3 regions of the Shewanella sp. cp20 genome follow, and region 2 is predicted to be linked to each of the others. Evidence: predicted binding sites of a transcription regulator. Region 2 holds the regulator's gene; each other region holds the start of a gene.

Region 1 (3,258 bases), on a different contig from region 2:
ACCATGGTGAGTGGTTTGATTATTCTCTGGTTGACCCTGACGCCTATCATGGCGCATTTCGACGAGGTCTGGCGTTCGGCCCAGTTGCTGCTGTGCGATCTGGTGCAGCTGCAATGTAGTACGGCTGGGAGTTTCTGATGGCCGATAACGATACCAGTCAGGAGAAGACCGAAGAGGCGACCCCCAGGCGACGCGAACAGGCGCGAGAGAAGGGGCAGGTCGCCCGATCTAAGGAGCTGGGCACCTCTGCCGTGCTGATGTCGGCGGCCGTGGGCTTTGCCGTTATTGGGCCGAGCCTGGGGCAGTCATTGATGAGCGTGATGACGAATCTGTTTACCATGAGCAGGCCGGAGATCTACGACACCAATAGTATGTTCAACATCTGGATGATGGTCTTCAGCGAGCTGGCGATCCCTATGGCCAGCTTCGTGCTGTTTCTTGCCTTTGTCGCCTTCCTAGGGAATGTTGTGCTCGGCGGCATCACCTTCTCGGCCAAGGCTTTCATGCCTAAGGGCAACAAGATGAATCCCATCAGTGGCTTTAAGCGCATGTTTGGGGTGCAGGCTTTGGTGGAGCTGACTAAGGGGATCGCCAAGTTCTCCGTGGTGGCCCTGATGGCCTATCTGCTGTTGAGCTACTACTTTACCGATATTCTTACCCTGTCCCAGGGGCACCTGCCGGGCAACGTCTATAACGCGCTGGATCTACTGGTGTGGATGTTTATCGTGCTTTGCTCCTCTACCGTGATTATTGTGGTTATCGACGTGCCGTTTCAGATCTGGAACCACAACAAACAGCTGCGGATGACCAAGCAGGAGATCAAGGACGAGTATAAAGATACCGAGGGCCAGCCCGAGGTGAAGGGCAGAGTGCGTCAGATGCAGCGTGAGATGGCTCAGCGGCGCATGATGGCCGAGGTGCCCAATGCCGACGTGATTGTGGTCAACCCCGAGCACTATGCGGTGGCGGTAAAATATGATGTGACCAAGGCCGCCGCGCCCTATGTGCTCGCCAAAGGGGTGGATGATGTGGCCTTTAAGATCCGTGAGATCGCCCGTGAACATGACGTGGCCATCGTCTCTGCGCCGCCACTGGCAAGGGCCATCTATCACACCACCAAGATAGATCAGGAGATCCCCGAGGGCCTGTTTACTGCAGTTGCACAGGTACTGGCCTATGTCTTCCAGCTGCGTCAGTATCAGCAAAAAGGCGGTAAGCGGCCAACGCCTATCCCAGTCAATCAGCCTATCCCCGACGAGTTAAAGTACTAAAGTTCACGAAGGTTCTCGCCTTGCTGCTCATAGCATGGTCTGTTGTTTGAGCGAATGTTATTCACTTGTGTTCAAGCTCGCCGAGAGCGCCTTAAGTTGGCGTACTTTTTGCTGAATCCTAGCTAGATGTCAAAGTTCAGGCGCTAGATTGATGGATTTGAAAGCAAGCTTAGGTCAACTAAAACAGGTAAAACCCGCCAACTTTAAAGGGATAGGCACACCTATCTTGGTACTTGCGGCGCTGGCGATGATCGTCTTGCCCATGCCGGCCTTTCTGCTGGATATCCTGTTCTCCTTTAATATCGCCCTAGCGCTGGTCGTCCTGCTGGTCGCCATCTATACCGACCGACCCTTAGACTTTGCCGCTTTCCCAACGGTTCTGCTTGTCGCCACCCTGCTGCGTTTGGCGCTTAACGTCGCCTCGACCCGTATCGTACTGCTCGAGGGGCATAACGGTGGTGATGCCGCGGGTAAGGTGATCGAGGCCTTCGGCTCAGTGGTGATTGGCGGTAACTATGCCGTGGGTCTGGTGGTGTTTCTTATCCTGATCATCATTAACTTCGCCGTGGTGACCAAGGGTGCAGGACGTATCTCAGAGGTGAGTGCCCGCTTTACCCTGGATGCCATGCCTGGTAAGCAGATGGCTATCGATGCCGACCTTAACGCCGGGGTCCTCAACCAAGATCAGGCGCGTATTCGCCGCGCCGAAGTGACCAAGGAAGCCGACTTCTACGGCGCGATGGACGGTGCCTCTAAGTTTGTAAAAGGGGATGCCATCGCGGGTATCATGATTCTGGTGATCAACATCCTGGGTGGTTTCGTCATAGGTATGGCGCAGCACGGCCTGGACTTCTCCTCTGCGGTCGAGATCTACACCCTGCTGACTATCGGTGATGGCTTGGTGGCGCAGATCCCTGGCCTCTTGCTCTCCATCGCCGCGGCCTTGATGGTGACTCGTCAAAACGAATCTGGCGACATGGGTCAGATGGTGATGAGTCAGATGTTCGACAATCCCAAATCACTGGCCATCGCCGCCGGCGTGCTGCTGATCATGGGTATCGTGCCTGGTATGCCCCATTTTGCCTTCTTAACCTTCGGCATCATTACCGCAGCGGGCGCCTATTTTCTGCATCGTAAGAAAGATCTCGATAGGCAGCGTGCCCTGGAGATCGCCAAGACCTCGCCGGCAACCCCGGGTGATGCCAAGCCCAAAGAGCTTAGCTGGGATGATGTGCAGCAGGTCGATACCATAGGCCTGGAGGTGGGCTATCGTCTGATCCCTCTGGTGGACAAGGGCCAGGGTGGTGAGCTACTCGGCCGCATCAAGGGCGTGCGTAAGAAGCTGTCTCAGGAGCTGGGCTTCCTGGTACCCGCGGTGCATATTCGCGATAACTTAGACCTTGCGCCAAACACCTATCGCATCTCGCTGATGGGAGTGGCCTCCGGCGAGGCGGATATTCGTCACGATTGTGAGCTGGCCATCAACCCTGGCCAGGTCTACGGCAAGCTGGATGGTGTAGAGACCACAGACCCGGCCTTCGGACTCGAGGCGGTATGGATAGCACCCGAGCTAAGAGAACACGCTCAGACCTTAGGCTATACGGTCGTTGATGCCGCCACGGTAGTGGCCACTCACCTGAGTCAGTTATTGACCAACAACGCCTCTAAGCTGCTGGGTTACGAAGAGGTGCAGCAGCTGATGGATATGCTGGCCAAGCATTCGCCTAAGCTGGTCAGCGGCTTTATTCCCGATGTCTTGCCGCTGGGCACTGTGGTCAAGGTGATGCAGAACCTGCTTAATGAAGGCGTCTCCATTCGCGATCTTAAGACAATCGTTCAGACGCTACTCGAGTACGGGCCTAAGAGTAACGATACCGAGGTGCTCACCGCCGCCGTACGTATTGCGCTTAAACGCATGATTGTACAAGAAATAAGCGGGCCAGAGCCGGAAATTCCTGTCATTACTTTGGCGCCGGAATTGGAACAG
Region 2 (3,258 bases):
GCTTGGCCAGCTGCTTTTCCAGCTGGATCTCTTCGCTCGGCATATTACGCACGTCGACACTGATGGCCACGAGATCGTTGCGTCCCTTGAGCTGCTCTAGCAGGGATTCCATCATCTGCAATGGCAGATTATCGACACAGTAATAGCCTAGATCTTCTAAGACCCTAAGCGCGACGGATTTTCCCGATCCTGAGCGTCCTGATACCAAAACCAATTTCATTGGGTGATCACCTGATAGAGTTCGGATTCATCTTGGGTCTTTCTTAGCTGCTTAATGATCGCCTTATCATTGAGCTTCTCGGCCATGGCGGCCAGGGTGCTAAGATGTTGCTCGCATTGATCTGCGGGCACTAATAATGCAAAAAGGATATCGACGGGCTGATTGTCAATGGCATCGAATGCGATTGGTTCAGCACATTTAACCAGTACGGCCACGGGTTGATCTATGTTGGTCAGCCGCCCGTGAGGAATCGCGATACCATTGCCTATACCTGTGCTGCCCATTTTCTCTCGAGCCAGAAGGCTTTCAAAAATTTCTTGAGAGGAGAGGGTAGGGTACTGGACAGCGGCTAAGTCGCTGATAAGCTCCAGTACCTTTTTCTTACTGCCCGGAGTGGCGCAGGTGGTGCACTCCGGCCGCAGGATGGTACTCAGTTCCATCGTTAATGTTTAGTAAGCTTCTCTTTGTGTTTAATGACCTGACGATCGAGTTTGTCAATCAGGGAGTCTATCGCGGCATACATGTCCGCATGTTCGGATGTTGCGAACACTTCTCCGCCGCGGAGATGTAACTTTGCCTCAACCTTCTGTTGCAACTTTTCGACATTTAATACAACGTGCACATTATTGATCTGATCGAAATGACGTTCAAGCTTTGTGAATTTCTCTTCGATGTAGCTTCGTAGAGATTGGGTGATCTCGATATGGTGCCCAGTCAGGTTTATTTGCATAAAGATAGTCCTCCAGTTTCCAGGTTTGTTTTATAAGCTCTTGCGCTGATTCGACGGCGGTATCAGCATCGCTTCGCGATACTTGGCAATGGTGCGTCTAGCTACCTTGATACCCTGTTCGGCCAAGAGTTGAGCCATCTTGCTGTCGCTCAATGGCTTTTTCTGGTTTTCCGCAGCAACCAGCTTCTTGATGAAGGCGCGTATTGCTGTTGAAGAGCACTCTCCGCCATCGTCGGTACCGACGTGACTGGAGAAGAAGTATTTGAGTTCGAAGATCCCTCTCGGGGTATGCATATATTTTTGTGTGGTCACACGCGAGATGGTGGACTCGTGCATCTCCACCGCCTCGGCAATGTCGTTCAGTACCATGGGCTTCATCGCCTCTTCGCCAAATTCGAAGAAGCCTTGTTGGAAGTCGACGATACAGTTGGTCACCTTGAGCAGGGTCTCGTTGCGGCTCTCCAGGCTCTTGAGGAACCATTTGGCTTCCTGCAGGTGGCCACGAATAAACTGGCCATCAGCCTGGCTCTTGGTGCTGCGCGCCATGGCGGCATACTGCTGATTGACGTTGATCTTGGGCATGCTGTCGGGATTGAGCTCGACCACCCAGCGTCCCTTCTTCTTGGTGACAGTCACATCCGGGATCACATACTCGTCGCGGCTGGCGGTGATGGCGAGGCCGGGACGGGGGTTGAGTGTCTGGATCAGGGCGATGGCATCTCTTAGGTCATCTTCTTTGAGTTTGGTCTTGCGCATCAGCAGACGGAAGTCGCGGCCGGCGATGAGATCCAGATGTTCCTTGATCAGCATGCGGGCATTGGCGATATGCGGCGTGTCGTCGCTGTATTGGGCGAGCTGAATCGTCAGGCATTCGCTGAGATCCCTTGCCGCCACGCCGATGGGATCGAAGTGTTGTACCCGCTTGAGAACAGCCTCGACCTCGTCGAGTTCGATCTCAGGATCGCCCATGGCCTCGAGAATATCTTCACAGGTCTGGGTCAGGTAACCACGCTCGTCGATGGCATCTATGATGGCGGTGGCGATGGCCAGATCGTTATCGGAAAAGGGGGTCAGGTTCTTCTGCCATTCAAGGTGTTCATACAGGCCTTCGCTGGTTTCACCCTGAAAAGGCATGTCGTCGTCACGCATGGCGCCCGAGCTGGAGTTGGGCGAGGCGGTATAGACCTCGTCCCAGGTGGTATCGACCGGTAGCTCGTCTGGCATGGAGTCCTGGGTCAGGGCGTCAGAGGTCTCGACACCTGAATTATCCTGGCTCGAATCCAGCTCTATCTTGTCGTCGTACTTGGTGTCGAAGTTGTCGCTGACGGCATCATCTTGCAGCTCGACGTTGGCGCTCTCCTGCTCTTCGTCCAACTCCAGTAGCGGGTTAGATTCTAATGCCTGCTGGATCTCCTGCTGCAACTCTAATGACGACAACTGCAACAGACGAATGGCCTGTTGTAGCTGGGGCGTCATGGTGAGATGCTGACCCATTTTGAGCTGAAGTGACGCTTTCATCGTACTGCTATTCCCTTGTTTCTAATTATAAAATGAGAAAGCTCTGGCTATATGTGCCGGACAAATATATCGAATAGTCGCTAAGGCCACAATCTAAGATAGGTTTTTCTGTGTGGCCCCGTTATAAGATTAACTATAGCTTGAATTGTTCACCTAAGTACACTGCTCGTACTTGCTGGTTGTCTAAGATTTCGGCGGGTGTGCCTTCGGCGATCAGATTACCATGGCTGACGATATAGGCTTTCTCACAGACATCTAGTGTTTCGCGCACATTATGGTCGGTGATCAACACCCCCAGGCCACGATTCTTGAGCTGTTCGATGATCTTCTTGATGTCGATGACCGAGATGGGATCGACCCCGGCGAAAGGCTCGTCGAGAAGAATAAATTTAGGGTTGGCGGCCAGCGCCCTGGCGATCTCTACTCGGCGACGTTCACCGCCAGAGAGTGCCATGCCGTGGCTGTCACGGATGTGGGTGATATGGAACTCTTCCAGCAGGTGTTCCAGTTCCTCTTCGCGGCCGTCGTTGTTCAGGTCGCTGCGGGTCTGCAGCACGGCCATGATGTTGTCGCGTACCGAGAGCTTACGAAAGATGCTGGCTTCCTGAGGCAGATAACCTATGCCCTTGCGGGCGCGCAGATGCATGGGATCCAGCGTCAGGTCGTCATCGTCAATAAAGATGCGGCCCTTGTCGCTCTGCACCAATCCGACGACCATGTAGAAGGTGGTGGTCTTGCCGGCGCCGTTTGGCCCCAGCAGGCCGACGATCTGCCCGGTCTTGACCGTGAG
Region 3 (3,258 bases), on a different contig from region 2:
TATAAGAACCAGGCACAAGAGGGGGATTTTGTGCCCCGTCCGGATCATCGCCCACTGACCAAGTTTGAGGCCAGGGGTCATCGTCTGGGACATGGCGTCTGGGATCTGATGTTCGAGCGTACCGAGTAAGCTTTATTTCTATATAAAAGAGGGAATACACATGGCAACACGTAGTCGTCGTTTACGTAAAAAGTTACGCATTGATGAGTTTCAAGAGTTCGGCTTCGATGTGAATTGGACCTTCGATGATTCGGTAACCGAAGAGCAGATCGATGCTATCGTCGACCAGTTTATCGACCAGGTGATCGAAGAGCGAAAGCTGGGCTTCCACGGTGGCGGTCATAAAGAGTGGGAGGGCATCATTGCCACTCAAACCATTGGCAAGTGCACCGAAGAAGACCGACAAGCCGTGAGTGACTTCTGGAAGAAGCAGCCGGCTAAAGATGTTGTGGTTAGCGAGCTGTACGACATCTGGTGGAACTAAAGCCACATAAGGACCTGCTCGAGACCATTATCGAGCAGGTGCGTCCTCTGCTGGGAAAGGGCAAGGTCGCCGACTATATTCCTGCCCTGGCGGAGGTCGATTCCACTAAGCTTGGGATCGCCGTGACCACAGTAGACGGTCAAACCATAGGGGCTGGAGACTATCTCGAGCCCTTTTCGATCCAGAGTATCTCCAAGGTCTTTAGCCTCACAGTCGCCCTGACTCTGTATGAGGAGGCTGAGATCTGGTCGCGTGTCGGCAAGGAGCCATCGGGGCAGTCATTTAACTCCCTGGTGCAGATTGAGCTCGAGCGCGGGGTGCCGAGAAACCCCTTTATCAACGCCGGTGCCCTGATCATCGCCGACCTGCTGCAGAGTCGTCTCGGTGCGCCCAAGCATCATATGCTCGAGGTGGTCAGAAAGCTGAGCGCCGATCCCCATGTGATTTATGACAAGCGTGTCGCGGCCTCGGAATATGAGCATAGTGCCCGCAATGCGGCGATAGCCTATTTGATGAAGTCGTTCGGCAACTTTAACAACGATGTCGATAAGGTACTGAAAAACTACTTTCACTACTGCGCGCTTAAGATGAGCTGCGCCGATCTCTCAAGGGCCATGCTCTATCTGGCCAATCGGGGCCAGAGCCTTTCTGGGCAGCAGGTGGTCTCCCCGACACAGACACGTAAGCTTAACGCGCTGCTGGCGACATCTGGGCTGTACGATGGTGCAGGTGAATTTGCCTATCGTGTGGGCATGCCGGGCAAGAGTGGTGTGGGCGGCGGTATCATCGCCGTGATTCCTGGGGACATGAGCATCTGTGTCTGGTCGCCCGAACTCGATAAGAACGGTAACTCCCTGGCGGGCACTGCCGCGCTGGAGCGACTCTCCCAAGCCCTGGGCCGCTCTATCTTCTAATAGAGCGCCTATCCGAGGCGCTCTTTTGATTCAAGCTTTTCACTCTTCGGCAGGTTCTTTTTTTCCCTTTTCTTTTTTCCCTTTCCCGTCTTCTATTAGCCGCCATTCCATCGATGGTGAAATTTACTAAAAACTGGCAGAAGGCTTTACTTTTCTGAGTTCCTTGCCGACTGGCAGGTTTTATCTTATAACGCAAAGTTTACCTAATCTATTGATTATATTTAATTAGTTAAAATTGGCACGATACCTGTATTGTTTGCTCTCAATGACACATGGTGCACCTTAAGCTTCACATCATGTGATTTTCAATGACTTAAGGATTAAGAATATGAAGAAATTGACTGCATCTCTTGGACTGACCGCTTTCGTACTTGCCACCACCAGTGCCGCCTGGGCCGGTGAGGATAAGGACAACCACATCTCGTTCGGCAGAGATGACAAGCAGTGCGAGGTCAGCCTTAACTATGATGTCTCGGTAGAGCCGAGCAAGCTGGTGGTCAGTGAAGCCAAGAAAGAGGTGTATCGCATCGAACTTGGTCGTCTTTACGTTAACGGTGACAAGGTTGAGCTTAACGATAAGCAGCAGGCCTTAGTTAACCAATATGCAGGTGAGGTGTCTAAGCAGCTGCCCGAGGTGATCGACGTGGTGCATGACGCCGTCGATATCGCCTCTACCGCGGTCAGCATGGCGCTCACCCCTCTGTTAGGCGACGCCGCTGGCGCTAAAATTGACGAGATGATGGACGGCCTGTCTCAGCGTATCGACACGGTTGCCTATCAGAATGGCGACAAGTTTTACCTGGGTGCGACCGAATCTTCTATCGAAGATACCTTCGGTAAAGAGTTTGAGCAGGAGATGGAGCAGTTGGTGCAGAGCTCTATCGGTAGCATGATGATGACCCTGGGTAGCGAGATGATGAAGGGTGACGGTGAGAGCTTCGAAGAGAAGATGAACGCCTTCTCGGCCAAGATGGACAAGGTGGGCGACGATATCGAAGCCCAGATTGAACAGCAGGCAACGGATCTTGAAGCGCGCGCCGACAAGCTGTGTGACAACTTCCAGCAACTGGTTGCCTTAGAGTCTCAGATGCGTAGTGAAGTCCCGGCGCTGCGCGACTATCCACTGGTTAGTGCTAAGCAGCAAACCCTGCGCGAATAAGTCGCAAACAATTTCCTCTGGCAAAGCAACATCCACATTTCCCTGCACTTACCTTGGGTGCAGGGCTTTTTTTATTCTGGGCCCGCTATTCTTATGACTTTTCCTCCACTCCTAACTGGGTGTATAGTGGCTAGAAAATAGGTATTAGAATCAAAGAGCAAATCTTTGGTATACTTGTAAAAAATAATAACAATGCTGGCGAAATTTCGATAACGAAATGGCTAACAGTCTGACTCTACTCTTAAAATAATCTGCATAGTCAAGGGGATAACTTCGAAGTCAGGAGGTATCTCTATGATTTATAATTGGTATTTATAGGGTCGCATACACCTTAAGGCTATTTAAATGTTAGAACTTTTAGAACCTATTGCAATTTTTACTCATGTTGCTCGTGCCGGGAGTTTTAGCTCTGCTGCGCGAAAATTGGGGATTTCTAAATCAAAGGTCAGTACTCAAGTTGCCGATCTTGAGCATAAATTAGGTGTTCAGCTGATACAGCGTACCACTCGGAGTCTGAGTTTAACCGAAGCCGGACAGCTACTTTATGCCCAGGGTGAAGAGTTGCTGCGCGATGCTGACCAGGCGGTTGCCAGCGTGCACAATCTTAACGATGCCACACGCGGTGTGCTCAAGGTGGGGATCTCCCAATCTTTCGGTACCATGCACATCATTCCTGCCTTGCCCGATTTTATGGCCAGACA

The links. Region 2 encodes sigma-54, which starts transcription at its own class of promoters, with help from an activator protein. Its sites were predicted from a motif close to GTTGGCACGNNNNTNGNNT; they were not measured.
Region 1: flhA (flagellar biosynthesis protein FlhA) is a predicted target of sigma-54. The motif match lies at 1,367-1,385, and genes of this name have one in related genera.
Region 3: DB48_RS11505 (YggN family protein) is a predicted target of sigma-54. The motif match lies at 1,633-1,651, and genes of this name have one in related genera.

What each region holds. Positions count from the first base shown of each region.
Region 1 covers NZ_JPII01000030.1:87,538-90,795, forward strand. Annotated here, with positions in the region: gene fliR (flagellar biosynthetic protein FliR) at 1-138, shown strand, start outside; gene flhB (flagellar biosynthesis protein FlhB) at 138-1,271, shown strand; gene flhA (flagellar biosynthesis protein FlhA) at 1,423-3,258, shown strand, end outside.
Region 2 covers NZ_JPII01000026.1:4,544-7,801, forward strand. Annotated here, with positions in the region: gene rapZ (RNase adapter RapZ) at 1-220, opposite strand, end outside; gene ptsN (PTS IIA-like nitrogen regulatory protein PtsN) at 217-660, opposite strand; gene hpf (ribosome hibernation promoting factor) at 663-950, opposite strand; gene DB48_RS08850 (RNA polymerase factor sigma-54) at 981-2,468, opposite strand; gene lptB (LPS export ABC transporter ATP-binding protein) at 2,602-3,258, opposite strand, start outside.
Region 3 covers NZ_JPII01000029.1:80,609-83,866, forward strand. Annotated here, with positions in the region: gene trmB (tRNA (guanosine(46)-N7)-methyltransferase TrmB) at 1-129, shown strand, start outside; gene DB48_RS11495 (YggL family protein) at 161-484, shown strand; gene glsB (glutaminase B) at 475-1,398, shown strand; gene DB48_RS11505 (YggN family protein) at 1,727-2,557, shown strand; gene DB48_RS11510 (LysR family transcriptional regulator) at 2,903-3,258, shown strand, end outside.